Regions from separate parts of the Candidatus Clostridium eludens genome, predicted to be linked through region 2. Evidence: riboswitches for the same ligand, from Rfam matches in the RefSeq annotation. Region 2 holds a riboswitch; each other region holds the start of a gene.
What was found. A riboswitch is a leader RNA that binds a small molecule or an ion and turns the genes downstream of it on or off. The one in region 2 is predicted to bind cyclic di-GMP.
Positions count from the first base shown of each region.

Region 1 (5,747 bases), on a different contig from region 2:
GTGGATACTGGTTTTGTTGATAATGATTCAAAATGGAGACAGGCTGTTGGCGAAATAACACCTGATTATCAAGATGTTCTATTTAAAAAAGGTTTTGGGGGTATTATTACACAAGCAAAAGAGAATATTTCCAAGCTTTCTCTTACTTCAGCAGAAGATATGAAAAAGAAAGATTTCTACGATTCTATAGTAATTACCTCCCAAGGAATTATTATACTTGCAAATAGATATGCTGAAAAAGCTAGAGACATGGCTGGTGTAGAAAATGATGACGTGAGAAAAAAAGAACTTTTAAAAATTGCTGAAATATGCAGCAAAATACCTGAAGAGGCTCCTAGTACTTTTTATGAAGCTATTCAGTTTGTCTGGTTTACACAAGTTGGTGGAATAATATCTGAAAATCCGCTGGCACTTAACATAGGGAGATTTGACCAGTTTATGTATCCATACTATAAATCTGATATTGATAGAGGAATTATGACAAAGGATCAAATACAGGAGCTTATTGAATTACTTTGGATAAAGTTATCTGAATGGGTTTGGACAATTTCTGCAAATACTGCTGAATTTTTTGCGGGATATAATCAATTTCAAAATCTTACAGTTGGCGGTAAAACAAGAGAGGGAAAAGATGCTACAAATGATCTTTCATATATGTGTTTGAAAGCCACCGAAAGAGTGAAAACCCACCAACCAGGTCTAAGTGTTAGAATTCATCAGGACTGCCCTAGTAGTTTTTTAGATGCGGTTACTTATTTAGTAAGTAAGGGTACTGGATTTCCTGCAATCCATAATGATGCTGCAGGTTATCAAATGCTCATAAATGCAGGCTATGAACCAGAAGATGCTAGAGATTGGAATAACTGTGGCTGTGTAGTACCACATTTTCGTAAAACTGGTGAATGGACTTCAGCAGTAAATATTAGTTTTACTGCAGCTTTAGAATTTGCACTAAATAGAGGCAAAAGCAGGATCAATGGTGAGAAAATAGGTTTAGATGAGAAAGATCCAATGAGTTTTGAGTCCTATCAGGAGGTTGAAAAAGCCTTCTATAAACAATTTGATAATTTAATTGAACACTCGATCATAGCTACTTTATTAGCACAGAAACTTCATAAGGAAATGGTTCCAAGACCATTTTTATCCTCCTGTATAGAAGATTGTATGATAAAAGGCAAGGACTTAGTTGATGCTGGTGCAAAATACAACATAGGGCCTGTGCTCACAGGCATAGGCCTTGCGGTTACAGCTAACTCTCTTGCAGCAATTAAGAAACTTGTTTTTGAAAATAAAGTTACCACAATGGAAACTTTGATAAAGGCACTTAATGCAAACTGGGAGGGTTATGAAGAGTTAAGACAATTAGCTATTGCATCACCAAAGTATGGAAATGATATAGACTATGTTGATGATATTGCTATTAAAATAGCAAATCATTATTACAAAGCGGGGCACCAATATAAGGATATTAATGGTAATAATTTCATCACTGCCTTTATGGGGATTTCTAATTATTTGCCAGCAGGAAAAGTTGTTGGAGCAACCCCGTGTGGCAGAAAGGCTAAAGAACCATTGTCTGAAGGTGTATCACCATTTGCAGGTTCTGATACCTCTACCCCATTGGCAGTCATGCGTTCAGCAGCAAAAATTAATCAGGATGTACATTCTGGTGGAACACTATTAAACTTAAGATTGAATGAGAATTTAGTAGATACTAAAAGGGGACAAAGTAACTTGGGAGCAATGATTCAAGCTTTCTTTTCTCTAGGAGCATTCCATGTTCAGTTTAATACCATATCCACTGAAACAATGCTTAAAGCTCAAGATAATCCTGAGGACTATAAAGATTTGTTAGTTAGAGTTGCAGGATACAGTACACAATTTGTTAATTTATCCAGGTCAATGCAAGATGCAATTATTGCAAGAACAGTTCATGAAAATTATTAGAATTACAATAAAGACATAGTTTTAAGCTGTGTCCCTTTCTAATATTTCATTTTGAGCAAGGAGGAATTTATGAATAGTATAAGTGGGTACTTTATGGAACCTCAGAATTTTTCTGTTAATGATGGGAATGGAATCAGAACGATTATTTTTTTTGCTGGCTGTCCTCTTAGATGCCAATGGTGTTCCAATCCAGAAAGTTGTACAGATTCTAACAAGATTGCATACCATGAAAAGACCTGCATAGGATGTGGAAGGTGTGTTCAAGTATGTCCACATGGAGTAAGTATAAATTTAAACCAGATTGTTCAACGAAAAAAATGCAAATCTTGCGGACTTTGCACAGAGGTATGTCCAACTAATAGTAGAAAAAATTTGATTTATCACTATAATAGTGAACAGATATTAAAAGTAATAGAAAAACAAAGAGTATTTTATAGATATTCAAAGGGTGGAGTTACCTTTTCTGGAGGTGAAGCAACCCTGCAAATAGACATGTTGAGAGAACTTGTAAATAAACTCTATGATAAATCTGTAGATTTAGCTATTGAAACTTCTGGCTACTTTCAATTTGACAACGTGAAAGATATATTGGAAAAATTAAATTTAATATTTATAGATATAAAGCATATGGATAATGATAAACATAGATTCCATACAGGAGTTGGCAATGGAAGGATATTAGAGAATATATCAAGACTTAAAGAATTAAAAGTACCTGTGGTAGTTCGCATACCAGTAATTGATGGAGTAAATTCAAGTATAGAGAATATTAGAAAAACTGCTAAATTTGTTAAAGTTAATATAGATAAATCAAAGTTAGAGCTATTACCATATCACTTATTTGGAAATAGTAAATATGAAGTCCTTGGGTTAAAAAAGCCCTCCAAACAGTTTAAAACTCCATCGAAGGAAGACTTAAGAGAGTTATATAAAATAGTTAAAAATGAGGGTGTTGAGGTAGTAAGTTATAAGTAGGATTAAAGAAGTTATTTGGGTGTGCAGTAGTGCTTATCTCTCACAGTGAATAATATGGCAGTATTAGCTAATTACCCCATTGGAATAAAAAAATTTATAATATGCATACAGATAATATCTTGAGAAAATTGCTTGCCACTTCTAATATTTCTTTTTACAAATCTACAAAAAATGAAAAATTAAGGTAAACTTTATATATTATTCTTGAAAATTGTAAAATTTAGATGTAAAATTATGAATAAATATATATTGACAATGGCACACTTATCGAAAGGTAAGGTCGCAAAGCTATGGGTCTAAAGAAAATTTATTTTTCTATGATTGCCAGGTTGCCAAAATTATAATTATAAGAATTAATATATTATGTTTACATTTTGGTGCCTATAGCTATATAGGCACCTTTTAATTTTTAAATAAATGAAAGGATAGGTGTATTAAAGATATGAAAAAACATGAGATGGCTTTGAATAAGGCCAAAAAAGAGTTCAATGTAAAAATATGGGGTATGTATGAAGCAAGTGATGCTAAGAGTTTCATTGAGGAATTTAAAAAAATAGTATCAACTATACAAACTGCTGATTATATTTTGTGTTTTGATTCCCAAGAATTAAAAGTTTCTACTCGAGATATGGTGCCAATGCTGGAAAGTTGTTTTAAAATGTATAAAGATTTAAATTTTAAGAAAGTTATAATGAAAGCGGGAAATAATGCAACTTTAAAAATGCAGTTAACAAGAATAGGTAGAAATGTAGGGCTTAATGTTGAAGTAATTTAACAACTTACATATGAAGGTTTAGATTGAATTTTATCATTTATTATTCAAGGAGGCTAACAATGGGCGTAAAATTAAGTTGTATTGATATTTGTCATGGTTCTAAGGTTGTTTCAAATGATTTTTATTTAAAGCACTTTGAGAAGCAAGGCAAAAACGTAGAGCATTTGTTAATAGATATAATGGGTAGAGATAAAAGATTTATGTTTGATGATAATGAGACAACTCTATCTTTAGCGTTAAAAGTATCAAAATCTGCATTAGCTAAGGCCAACTTCACAGGTAATGATATAGACATAATAATATATTCTTCTATATTATCGGAATATATTTCACCATCTATGGCAATTTTGTTACATAAGGAGTTAAATGCGGGAAGAAATGTAATGTGTTTTGATATGAATGCTAATTGTGCTGGTATGACTGTTGCTTTAGAATGTGCCTCAAATTATTTGATGACATCAAATCGAGCAAAAAAAGCTCTAATTGTTGGTTGTGATGATTTGAATTCTTTACTTGATCCCAATAATGAACTTTGTTATGGTAATTATGGACATGCTGCTTGTGCAATAGTTTTGGAGAAGGTAAGTGAGGATTGCGGGGTATTGGATACAGAGTATTATATAAATACAGAAGAGAGTGAGAATGCTATGTGTCCAAGTTCAGGATTTTCCAGTTTCTTTAAATCACGAGATGTAGATGAATTTTATTTGAAGTGGATTCCATTTGATGGAGGGGCTTGCGTTTACCCTGCCGTGGACATTATAACCAGCATGTTAAACCAGAAAGGGTTAACCAAAGATAATGTTAGTATGTTTTGTTTTTCACAGTTTGCATTTGTAAATATAAAGACTATAAGAGAACTTATGGACATAGATGAAGACAAGAGTATTTATATAGGTGATAAGTATGGATATACTAGTACAAGCAGTCCTTTTATAGCATTATATGAAGCTATAGAACAAGGCAAAGTTAAAAGAGGAGATTATATAGTATTTTGGACTATTGGCACAGGATCTGAAAGTATAGTAATGCTTTATAAATATTAAGGCATTCAAAAATTTTGATCAAGCTATTCTAAGGCTCAGGTGGAGTTTGCTCATAAGGAATGTCTTTCTTCATCTGAACCTTAGAAAAATTTGATATTAGTCCAATGTTTTGCTGAATTTAACCATTGTTAAGCCTACAATAATAACAATTGATATACTTAAGGATAATATAGGACCTATAATATATGATACACCTACGCCTTTTACTATTATTGCTCTTAGAATTTGCAGAAAATAGGTTAGCGGCAAAGCACAGCTTATAAGATAGATTATTTTAGGCATGGCCTCTCTTGGGAACATAAATCCTGACAGAAGTACACTGGGGAGTAAAAGTGCTAGAGAAGCCTGCATTGCCTGCAGCTGGGTTTTGGCCACAGTGGAGATAAGCATACCTATAGCCAGGGAGCATATGAGAAATAAAGTTCCAAGTGTTATAAAAAGTGCCACACTTCCCTTTACCACTATACCAAATAATAAATTTCCAAGAATCAATACAGTTATCATATTGAGAAAGCCAATTATTGTGTAGGGTATCAATTTTCCCACTACAAGTTCAAAGGAACTAATGGGTGTCATAATAAGCTGCTCCATGGTTCCCTTCTCTCTTTCCCTTACCATTGCAAAAGAAGTTAATATAACAGTAATATTTTGAAGGATGAGTCCCATAACACCGGGTACATTAAACTTACTGCTTTCCAATGTAGGATTGTATAGTACAAGAGGCTTTATGCTTGTCCCTATGCTTGAGGACATATTACGTCCTGATTTTTTGACTTCCACCTCCTGCATTTTAGCTGAATAGTTATTTCCTATAAGCATGGAGTAAGACATGGCAGTTCTTGCTATAGTGGGGTCAGAACCATCCACTAGAACCTGAACTTTTGCCGTTTCATTCCTATCCAATGTTCTCGCATAGTCAGGTGGTATTACAATTCCTACTTTTACTTTTCCCATGTCAATATACTTCTCTACTTCATTAGGGGAATCAGCTGAGCCGTAAAGTT
Region 1 is NZ_JBJHZX010000001.1:284,494-290,240, reverse strand. It holds gene ACJDU8_RS01380 (glycyl radical protein) at 1-1,947, shown strand, start outside; gene ACJDU8_RS01375 (glycyl-radical enzyme activating protein) at 2,017-2,922, shown strand; cyclic di-GMP riboswitch class I at 3,170-3,259, shown strand; gene ACJDU8_RS01370 (hypothetical protein) at 3,365-3,697, shown strand; gene ACJDU8_RS01365 (3-oxoacyl-[acyl-carrier-protein] synthase III C-terminal domain-containing protein) at 3,757-4,743, shown strand; gene ACJDU8_RS01360 (ABC transporter permease) at 4,840-5,747, opposite strand, start outside.
Region 1: linked by a shared signal. The riboswitch ahead of ACJDU8_RS01370 (hypothetical protein) and the one ahead of ACJDU8_RS03605 (LuxR C-terminal-related transcriptional regulator) in region 2 are both predicted to bind cyclic di-GMP.

Region 2 (5,747 bases):
TTTCTCCTATTATCCTTTTTCATTATTACACCTGCCTTATTATTCAATAACAACTAATACTGGCATATTTAATATATTAGTAATTTGATTTTCATTTCTTATCTTTAAGCTATCCACATAATTCTTGAACAGTACTATAACAACTGATAAAAGTAATCCAAATAAGAATCCCTCAAGGATCTTTTTAGATTTATTTGCTGGTATTGGACTAATTGGCGGCTTTGCCTCATCTAATACTTGAATTTTTCCCACTGACAATATACTCATGCTTTGTTCAATAAAGCTTCTACAATATACATTTGCAATTTTCGCAGCCTCATCCTTGTTGCTGCTTACTGCATTTAATTGAATTATTTGTGTATTGCCTGTACCATTTGTTGAAGAAGATGTTGAAGAAGATATTGGGGCAGCTGCCACCATTGCTTTTATTTGCGAGGATGAATAGTTCTTCAATACTTCCGCAGTCTTATCTATTACTAAATTTGATTGAGCTATTTGCGCATAGGTATCTACCATTTTTTCATATAACAAAATATCATCCTGTGTATACTGTGGTTGATTCTTTGAACTTTGTACAATACTTGTATCCCCCTTGACTATTATGGCAGTGGTATGTGCTTCATACATTGGTGTTGAGAGAAGTGTGACTTTTACTGCCATAACGCTAGTACACAATACTGTAATAAGTACAATAAACCCTACTTTCTTCTTCAAGATTTTTATAATATCTATTAGTGATAAATCTTCAGCACTGTTTTTATTTTCCATGAGCTTTATTCCTCCTACCTATTTGCCATCCCATATTTATTCCAATAGAGTGCTGCCTCTGTCCTATCTTTAATATTTAACTTATTGAATATATGATTAATATGCTTTTTTACGGTATGCTCTGTTATAAAAAACTCCTGAGAAATCTGACGATTGCTTAATCCTTTTGCCACTTCTATCAATATTTCACTTTCTCTATTGGTTAACAGCTCCAATCCATTTGGTAACTCAATGTTTTCATTTATCATAGAGTCAACAAAATATGAATCAAAATATTTTTTTCCCTTATATACATGTTCTATTGCATACATTATTTCTTCCTCATTTGATTTGCCTGATATGTACCCTTGAACTCCACTCTTTAATGCCTTAACAAAGATATCTTTTTCACCATTAAAGTCTATTGCTATTAGTTTAATATCCACCTGTGCAGTGGTTAATTCATTAATTATGTTTAATTCTTCTTCGTTATCCTTATGAATATCCAACAGTAAAATATCAGCCATATTACCTTTTATCATAAGCATTGCTTCTTTTATTGTTTCGCCAATAAACTGTATGGATATGTGATCATACCTAGACAAAAGGGCTACTATTCCTTCTCTTATAACAGAACAATTAGATATAACTATAACTTTCATAATACTTCTCAATTCCTTACTTTTAATGTAATCTCCCCAGAAAACTAGGAATTCTGCAAAATAGCTTGGCCAAGTTTTAATATATTCCTATATTACTACTAATTTCATTATATTCCATCATACCCCGGTCTAATCTTTTATTACCAAGTGGCATATCTTGTATAGTACACTTATACTATGAAAGTAGTATAAATTTCTAATATAAGTAGTTACCCTTAAGTAGTATTGAATCATAAGGTTTTACATCTTACATTGATATTCCTCTTATCTTGCATTTTTATCTCCAAATAAGATAAAAACTGTTCTCATTATGAGTTTTATATCAATCCATAAATTTCTTTCCTTTAAATATCTAATGTCCAATTTTATCCAATCCTCAAATCCAATCTCATTTCTGCCCATTACCTGCCAATAACAGGTTAAGCCTGGTTTCACTAATAATTTTTTTCTATGATAGTCCGAAAATTCAGCAACCTCCCTGGGTAAATTAGGTCTTGGTCCCACCAAGGACATGTCTCCTTTTAAAACATTGAAAAGTTGAGGCAATTCATCGATACTAGTTTTTCTGATAAATCTGCCAACTGTTGTAATTCTAGGATCATATTTAATTTTGAACATGGGTCCGGACATTTCATTTCTATCTTTCAACTTATCTAATATCTGTTCTGCATTAGCAACCATTGATCGAAATTTATACATTTTAAATATTGTTCCATTTATACCGACTCTTTCTTGTGAAAATATTATCAACCCTTTTGAATTAACCTTTATTAATATGGCTACAATAATCATCAAAGGACTAAGAGATATTATTCCTATCAGAGCTCCTAAAATATCTATAAGCCGTTTAGTTACCACATAGACTTTACTCTTTTTATACTCCACCGAATATTCCACATACTCTTGTGACAATTTTAAGTTTTCCATAATTCTCCCCCTTAAAAATGGTTTATCACATTAAAATTTATACATACAAATATATATAGCAAGACAAATTAAATGAAAGATATTAATAGCTATATACATTAAAACAATCCCATTAATTATAAAATTACTTTTTTTTAACTGTGCTTCTATAGCCTTTTGCATTCTAAAATATAAAAAAGATAAAAGTACTGTCGGCAGTACAATTTTGATCCAAAAACCAACTTTTAAATTGTGCACTACACTTACCATTAAAGGGTTTGCTTCTATAAAATATCCGGTATTTAAAAGCATTCGAGTAAAGAACATATCACTTATGTTCAACAGACATAAAATAATAAATTTATTTCTTATATTACTCAAACTGTAATTTCTTATAAATACAAGCAATTATCATACCTCCAATAATAAATTAATAAAACAAAAATTATAAATTGATAAACTTATTATTGTTATTTTACTATTTTTATATTTTTTACCCATCATACTGTAGTTTAATTTTTTTATACTATGTGTAATAGTCCGTATAATCCATCTGCTATGATTAAGCATTATATAGTCTTATTATTGGGGTAGTATAAAATATTAAGTTACCATGAATAAAAACAAAAAAATAACTATAGTACATAAACAATATAATACTGTCTATCTACTATAGTTATTTTTAAAGTAACTTAATTAAAACTCTAACACATACTGCCATGAATATTTCACTCTATTAAAGCAGCACACATTTAACATACATTAGAATTATCATTAACAGAATCATCATTAACCTCTAACATTCCGCATCTGTTAGCATACAAAGCCACCTGTGTTCTATCTCTTATATTCAGTTTGTCAAATATATGATTATTATGTTTTTTTACTGTATTTTCAGAAATATGAAGTTTTCGTGATATTTCTTGATTACTCAAACCTTTTCCTATTTCACATAAAATTTCTTTCTCTCTTGGAGTGAGCTGTTCCATTTTTTCGGGTTGGATGGCATTTTCTCTGACCAAACAGTCTATAAAATAAGAGTCATAGTATTTTTTCCCTTTGTAAATTTGATCTATGATATATAAAAGTTCCATTTCATCTGATTTTCCTAATATGTATCCTTCTACGCCACACCTAATGGCTTCTACAAAGATATTTTTATCTTTATTAAAATCTAACATTATGAATTTACTTTTAACACCACATTCTTTCATTTCTTTAATTAACAGCAATTCATCTTTATTTTGTTGATGTAGATCAAATAAAACAATATTAATATTATTTGATTTAATTAACGGAACTGCCTCTTTTAATGTTTCTGCAATAAGCATTATGTCAGCATAATTACGCCTTGATATAATTGAATATATACCCTGTCTTATTAAAGCATATCTTGATAAAATAATAACCTTCATAACGTATCTTCCCCCTGTTTTCTCCAACAATAATATCACTTAATTCTCTATATAAAATAAAAAGACCCAGTTTAACCATATGAACGGTAAACTTAGGCCGGTTGCACCATTGACTCCATATGTCTTAAAAGTGCCCAAATATAAAACATACTTCTTTGTCTCCTTATTTCCTATATTTTATTCCAAATAATGCTTATATAATACTTAACAACTCCTCTCATTTTATTATAGAATATATCTATTTTCTGTTTTTTCAAGAATTTTGAGTATCTTTGAAATTACTATATATCTTCCTAAAAATATCCATGCCAGATGGAGCTTACTCCATTTAGGCTCTTCCACTAAGTCTTTTACCTTCTGAACCTTATCTTCAATCTTTACACCTTATCCTAATTCAGGGGTACTTTATATCCGAATAACTTACTAAATAAATCCTTTGTCAAGTTTTGATTTTTATCATCTGTGTTACCTGTAAAATGATATGTGAATGTACCCTTCTATTGTCACGTACATCCAATGTACATCCAATGTATTAGGATCTAGAAAAGATATTCCTATGCACTTGCCAAACCTAAATTTAGTCATACATAATAGTAATGGAACTAACATTTCTTACATTAATTCTGCAAATCTATTATAACTAACAAGTTTATTGAAATAAGATCTTTGAACTGTTGAAACATGATGATTGTAATAGTTTTTAAATGTCCTTTAATCTCATAAGTAAAAATATTTCTGTTAATAAATTTTAATAATTCCTTTTGCAAAGATATATTTATTTTTACAACTTTTACAGCTAGTATTTATATTATAACATTATTCTATATAAGGTATAAAAATCCTTCTACTTTTTATAAATTTTATAATTAATTAGTCAAAAAAATAGCCTAAAGTCTGTTTTTTTGACTAATTATTATTCTCTAATGGAATAAATGGATGTCCTGAAGTACGGACAGTGATTTAGATATATTATGTTTAAGTAGATTAGTAGTCCTATCCATGGATGATATTTACTTAGTTAATATTTAAAAACTACATTGATAATTTATACAATTTGAAATAATATTATAACATACATAAATTTAAAAGTGCACAAATAGAAGGGAGTATTATATATGAGTAAATATTGGAGCGAAATTGCCAAAAACATTGAACCCTATGTTCCAGGAGAACAGCCTAAAAATAAAAAATACATTAAACTAAACACTAATGAAAATCCATATCCGCCTTCTCCTAAAGTGATTAACGCTATAGAACAAGCAGCTAATAACAACCTTCAGTTATATCCTGATCCCAATTGTGATGACCTGAGAAATACTTTAGCCAATTATTACGAGTTATCCTCAGATCAAGTCTTTATAGGTAATGGTTCTGATGAAGTATTAGCATTTTCTTTTATGGCTTTCTTTAATCAAGGAACACCTATACTTTTTCCAGATATAACATATAGTTTTTATGAGGTTTATGCTGAGTTATTTAAGCTAAAATATAAATTAATTCCTTTGGATGATAATTTTGATATCCCTATAGATTCTTTTTGCATTAAAAATGGTGGAATTGTAATTCCAAATCCTAATGCACCAACTACTAGATATATGTCTATTGAATGTTTAAAAAAAATTGTAGAATGTAATATGGAAAGTGTTGTTATAATTGACGAGGCATATATAGATTTCGGTGGAGAATCTCTAGCTAGATTTGTAAATGATTATCCAAATTTATTGGTTGTACAGACCCTTTCTAAATCACGAGCATTAGCAGGACTACGGGTTGGCTTTGCTTTTGGCCATATAGATCTAATAGAAGGCTTAAACAGAATTAAAAATTCTATAAATTCATATACAGTTAACCGCCTTTCCCTAGCAGGAGCAAAAGCAGCTTTTGAAGATGAACCTTATTTTAAAAACATTAGTTCAAAAATTATAAATACGAGAAAAAAAGTAATACCCTATCTTAAAGCTCTAGGATTTAAGGTGTTAGAATCTAAAACCAATTTTTTATTTGTCAGCCACAACAA
Region 2 is NZ_JBJHZX010000004.1:20,572-26,318, forward strand. It holds gene ACJDU8_RS03580 (CpsD/CapB family tyrosine-protein kinase) at 1-23, opposite strand, end outside; gene ACJDU8_RS03585 (YveK family protein) at 40-768, opposite strand; gene ACJDU8_RS03590 (response regulator transcription factor) at 783-1,409, opposite strand; gene ACJDU8_RS03595 (sugar transferase) at 1,674-2,336, opposite strand; gene ACJDU8_RS03600 (DUF5658 family protein) at 2,367-2,723, opposite strand; gene ACJDU8_RS03605 (LuxR C-terminal-related transcriptional regulator) at 3,068-3,730, opposite strand; cyclic di-GMP riboswitch class II at 3,817-3,902, opposite strand; gene hisC (histidinol-phosphate transaminase) at 4,846-5,747, shown strand, end outside.

Region 3 (5,747 bases), on a different contig from region 2:
TAACTGCGTAAAAATATAAAACCAAATAAATCCACGTGCCTCCACATTTTAGAGGGGTATATCTTTACGTGAAACCAATATTAATGCGTATTAGTATCATCTTTCTATCAAAACACATATTGAGTGTGTGGTAGGAATAGAAAAGAAATAGTCTGGTATCAAAGGCCTAGGGCATTTCGCCCTATTTTTTTATGCTTTATGTTTGCATAGACTAAAAGTTTATCCTTAAATAACTTTAATTTTTCTAAAGCGATTCATCCATGAGTGGTGGGTAAGTGGGTAGTTTTTAATATCCAGCAGAGAGCCTTGAATTTAGGAAAGGAATCTAATTGGAAAGGTGCGGTTAAACACCCTAAGGTATTAGAGCTTATAAAGGGAAAGATAGGACTTTCATATGATGAAATTTATAATATTATAAAAGGTACTGTGCTGGAAGTAAATAATGTTCCAGTTCAGAAATAATTTTAGGTATCTATTTTGTTTGATTTTTTAAAACATGTGATATAATATATTTAAATAGTTCCGTGTTATTTTGCGTTAACAATATTCCTGGTTTAAAAATGCACTATTTCCTAGAGGTGCATTTTTAATTTTTTTCTTCAGTATTTATAGTTATTTCACATTAACTTGCAGTTGCAATTCATTTCTAAAATAGCAGTATTACCAGGTGTATATATTAAAAACATTCTACTTATTTTTTATGGTTTCAATCATTCCAATAGACTTCAAAGCATCCTTAAAAGCACATATATAAATTTCTCTGTACATAATCGCCATCTGTGCATTTATAATGTCCCCATATTTCACAAATGGCTCCTGTAATTCTTCATCAATTGTGCTTAGTAATTTATCTTGTACCTCTAGCAATTGAATCTCCAATTTTTTATATTTGTTGTCTTTCTTGTTTAGGTTAAATGAAATATTATTAAGTCTCTTATCAATAAAATAATCAATAAATTCTTGGAATTCTTCCAATATAACCATACCTCCAAACATTATGTTTGTGATGTGTTAACTTTTAGTATATGTGCTTTCAAGTTGTATTCTTGCTTTATTGTATTAGCTTATCATAGCTGGTTTATGCTACTAGGCCGACTGCAACAACATTTTTGTAAGATATAAATTTAAGGAAATGCTTAGCTAAAAATACTGTATCTTGTGTAATTATTATAGCATATGTAGAAATAATTTTAAGCTTAGATTAGAGTAGATAGAAATTATTTTAGGAATATATAGTGCGTGTCTGAAAAGGCAAGTTCCTATACTATTTGCACAAAATAAATATCGAATCACAATAAACAAAGGCAAGAAAGGAAGATGCCAGCTTATCGTACCGGGTTGTAATTCTACGAAAATGCTTGATTTTATTAAAAAAGTATTTTATCAAGTGACGATCTTTATAGAGCCAGCGATCACATTTGCATGGATCTTTAGTATTGGACTTGGAAGGAATCGTGTACGATGCCTCTTTGGATGAAATATATTTTCTTATTTCCTTTGTTACATATGCCTTATCTCCTAGGATATTGCTATTCTTTATTTTTACATGAGACAGCACCTCAATGGCCAGTGTATTGTCATTTACATCGCCAGAGGATAACTGAAAATAAATCGGATTGCCTAACCCATCAACAATTGCATGTACTTTGGTCGTATTTCCACCACGGCTCTTTCCAATGTGTTGGTTGAACTCATGATTTATTGCCCCTTTTTAGCTTCTGCACTGTGCTGATGAGCCTTTACAGAAGTAGAGTCAATACTTAAATTTTCATAGTCTGCTTCTTCATTTAGGGTCTGAAAAATATTTAGTAAAGTACCGTCATCACGCCATTTACAAAACCTGCTGTATACAGTTTTCCAGGAACTGAAGCGCTCCGGTAAATCACGCCAAGCAGAACCACTTCTGGCAATCCATAGGATTGCATTAAACATAAGATGGTTGTCAATAGGAGGGCGTCCTGTTTTAGCTACCGGGAATAAATCTTTAATTTGAATCCATTGTTCATCCGACATTTCATAACGTTTTTGTGCCATAATATTAATCTCCAAGTTTTTTTCTTATTTTACCAACAATTTGGCTTTTATGCAATTTTAAGTTTTCAGACATGCCCTAATACTTTTGTAATCTCAGATACTGAATTATTTCAATAAATATAATATAATTTAAAATATAGAAACAGTAAAGAAACAAATAGTGAAATAAGAAATTAGTTAGTAGGAAAGTCTCAAAATGAGTAGAAGAAAATATGTAGGTATCTAATATTAACATAGATAGGAGATTAGGTGATATTTTTTCATCTGATAAAAGCAAGTTAAATAACCTTAAGTGTGGTTTTCATTGATAATTAAGGTTATTTTATTTGTAAAAGGTAAAGGGAGAGAGACGTGGCAAGAAAGGTGACAAAAGGAATACGTGAAGATATAGATGAGGAAATTCAAATTAAAATATGGAATGCCATTGATATGTTAAAGAGGATGGATAACTTTTCTGTGGGTCATTTACAAGTATTTGAATTAAGGAAGACAGAAGACAGTAGTATTTTCAATAATTGCTATAATCAGAAGATAACCTATTGTCGTGAAAAATCTGCATATATGGAGGAGATTTTTGTAAAAGTTGCTAATCCTGTTGATGCCGAGGTATATGTTGTAGAGGATTTAGGGCACAGTGTAATGATGAAAAACTCAGAATATTGTTGATAAGTCTACTATAGTGAGCAAAGATTTAGTAAGGGGTATTGCATTTGCAGTTTGTGGAAAAAAGTTACGAGTTATGAAAGTGGATTAGGTTGGATACTGGCGGTAGAAAATACGCTGCTGCCTATATCCTTAAACAAAGAGGATACTAAACGGAAAAGTTATATGATAATTTAGTTCCCCAATAAGGCTGTACAAAAAATAAAATTAGAGCAATTCTTTATTTGTGATTAAATACTACAGGTTAGGAGTTGCTTAATTTTATTTTTAAACTTATTGATGTTTTTTTAATTAAGGTGTGATATAAGAACTTGTTTACCGACGAACTTCCATAAAGTTCATATTGTGATTTGCCGATATTAGTATAAGATTAAAATATAAAATATTCATATTAGGATATAAATTAAGCCAAATCTAATGGTGATGGAGGTACATCATGCTTTTGTGGATAGGAAAAAAAATTCACTCTATGCTAAAAGTTAACCCAAAGAGCAAATATAAATACGAAATTTGGGATGAAATATTATAGGAAACAGGGGGACAAAGAAGTATGTTTTGTATTTGGGCACTTTTAGGACATACGGAGTCAATGGTGCAACCGACCTAATTTTACCGTTTATATGGTTAAATTGGGTCTTTTTATTTTATATAGAGAATTAAGTGATATTACTGTTGGAAAAAACGGGGGAAATACATTATGAAGGTTATTATTTTATCAAGTTGTGCTTTAATAATGGAGGGTATATACTCAGTTGTATCAAGGTGTAATTGTGCTAACATAATGCTTGTTGCAGAAACATTAGAGGAAGCAGTGTCATTAATTAAATCAAGTAAGATTAATACTGTTTTATTGGATTTGCATCAAAAAAATAAAGATGAATTGCTGCTAATTAAAGAAATGAAGGAAAGTGGTGTTAAAAGCAAATTCATAATGTTGGATTTTAATGAAGATAAAAATATTTTTGTAGAAGCCATTAGGTGCGGTGTAGAGGGGTACATATTAGGAAAATCAGATGAGATGGAACTTTTATGCATTATAGATAGGATTTACAGAGGGAAAAAATACTATGATTCTTATTTTATAGACTGTATGATGAGAGAAAATACCATGGAACCTGAAAGAATAGAACAGCTTACTCAAAGGGAGAAAGAAGTTTTATGTCAAATAGGAAAAGGTTTGAGTAATCAAGAGATATCAAAAAAACTTCATATTTCTGAGAATACAGTAAAAAAACATAATAATCATATATTTGACAAACTCAATATAAGAGATAGAACACAGGTGGCCTTGTATGTTAACAGGTGGGGAATATCAGGTGTTAATTATAATTCTAACGTGTGTTAAATATATAGTGATTTAGCTGGAATACTATGTAATAAATAGTTTGTCATATTACTAATAATTCCAATGAAATTGACATCATAAAACCTTATAGATTGTATCATAGGATGAAAGCTTTAGAGATTATCCCTAAATAATCTGTGTTTTTCTAAAAGCAATAAAAGCGCATGCAAAATTAATAAGGCCCAAATGGGAAATATCTGTTTTCTCAAATCGAACGAGCAATTTTCTAAAATGATTCATCCATGAATGGGTTACTTCTACTACCCAACGACGAGCTTTATAATTTGGATTGTTCTCCATATTCTTTTTTTCTTATCTTCGGGAAACTACATGAGGAATATAGCCTCTAAGAACTATAATTTCTAAAGCTGGCTCTCCAGTATATCCATTGTCCGCACAAAGGTTTTGAGGATTTTTAACTGTGGGTTCTGGTTGTTCTATAGCTATGGAATTTAGTACTTCTCTCAGTTGCGATACATCATGACGATTTGCTCCTGTTACCACTACTGATAACGGTACTCCTCTGCCGTTTACGAGGATATGCTTTTTGATCCCGTTTTTTTCCTCGAACTGTTGGATTTGCCCCAACAGATTCTTTTGCAAAAGGAGCTTTATTCATACTTCCATCCATACTAAGCCACTCTCAATCAATTCCTTGGATTTCGTTGTATCTAGCTTCCACATATTCTCAAGTACTCCTGCCTTGCACCATGCCATAAAATATCTGTGAATTGAACTAGATGCTCCAAACTTTTCTTTTGGTAGTGCCTTCCACTGTATACCTGTTTGAAGTATATAAAAAATTGCTTCTAAATATTTTTCTTGATTCCATTGGCTTTCTTCAAGCACCAGCAGCTCGTTTATATTCTTTATTCGGTTCTCTTTGTTTCTTAGGTATTAGATTTTTTACTTCTTCCCAAAACTCATCAGTTATCTCCCATGATTGCTTTTGTATCATTTGTACAATCCTCTCTATCCCGTTTTTTAATTATCGTATCATACCAGAAACTATTTAGGGATAAGTTCTTAATGTAGGAACAAGCATATCTTTTGGAAATTTACGAGAAGGTGATCTAGTTTTCTTTTCGTTCACAAGTAATGGAGTTATAAGCCATGTTGGAATTTATATTGGTGGAGGACAATTCATAAATGCTTCATCCAGCAAAGGTGTTGTAATTTATCCACTAGGTCCGTATTGGCGATCAGCCTACGTAGGAGCAAGACGAGTGATTCAGTAGAATACATATAGTAAGAATATGAAATAAATTTTAATCGGAGGGAAGAGATATTTTAACAGCTTCCTTCTATTTTTTTATGCAGTGAAATGGGATAAAATCCCTATATTCAAAAGCCATATGATTAAGCAGAAAGTCTATTTATTGTACCATCTCCATGTACCAACCCTCCTTAGTTGTATATCAAATCGGGCTTGGGTATAGCCCGTATAATGGATAAGTAGGCGAGTAGTAATGAACACTATGTTATTAATTAGCAACTATTTGAGTAACTTCATATAATATTATAGTAGTAATGAAATAAGGTTTTTTACTAATTCCGCAAATCTAAGCTTCCTGCCCATAGAAGGTGATAGGCATAAATGGCGACAAGGAGCAATTTTTACGGAATTGTAAGGCTATATTTTATTAAGTTATTTAAAAGGTGAATGAGTATGGCAATGAGACCACAAATTTTGCGAGCAGGAGAT
Region 3 is NZ_JBJHZX010000037.1:8,179-13,925, reverse strand. It holds gene ACJDU8_RS19655 (hypothetical protein) at 307-462, shown strand; gene ACJDU8_RS19650 (hypothetical protein) at 688-975, opposite strand; one part of gene ACJDU8_RS19645 (IS5 family transposase) at 1,265-1,707, opposite strand; one part of gene ACJDU8_RS19645 (IS5 family transposase) at 1,707-2,037, opposite strand; gene ACJDU8_RS19640 (DUF960 family protein) at 2,386-2,700, shown strand; gene ACJDU8_RS19635 (hypothetical protein) at 2,752-2,874, shown strand; cyclic di-GMP riboswitch class II at 3,225-3,310, shown strand; gene ACJDU8_RS19630 (LuxR C-terminal-related transcriptional regulator) at 3,395-4,042, shown strand; partial or broken gene ACJDU8_RS19625 (IS5 family transposase) at 4,169-5,000, opposite strand; partial or broken gene ACJDU8_RS19620 (C40 family peptidase) at 5,074-5,280, shown strand; gene ACJDU8_RS19615 (S66 peptidase family protein) at 5,712-5,747, shown strand, end outside.
Region 3: linked by a shared signal. The riboswitch ahead of ACJDU8_RS19630 (LuxR C-terminal-related transcriptional regulator) and the one ahead of ACJDU8_RS03605 (LuxR C-terminal-related transcriptional regulator) in region 2 are both predicted to bind cyclic di-GMP.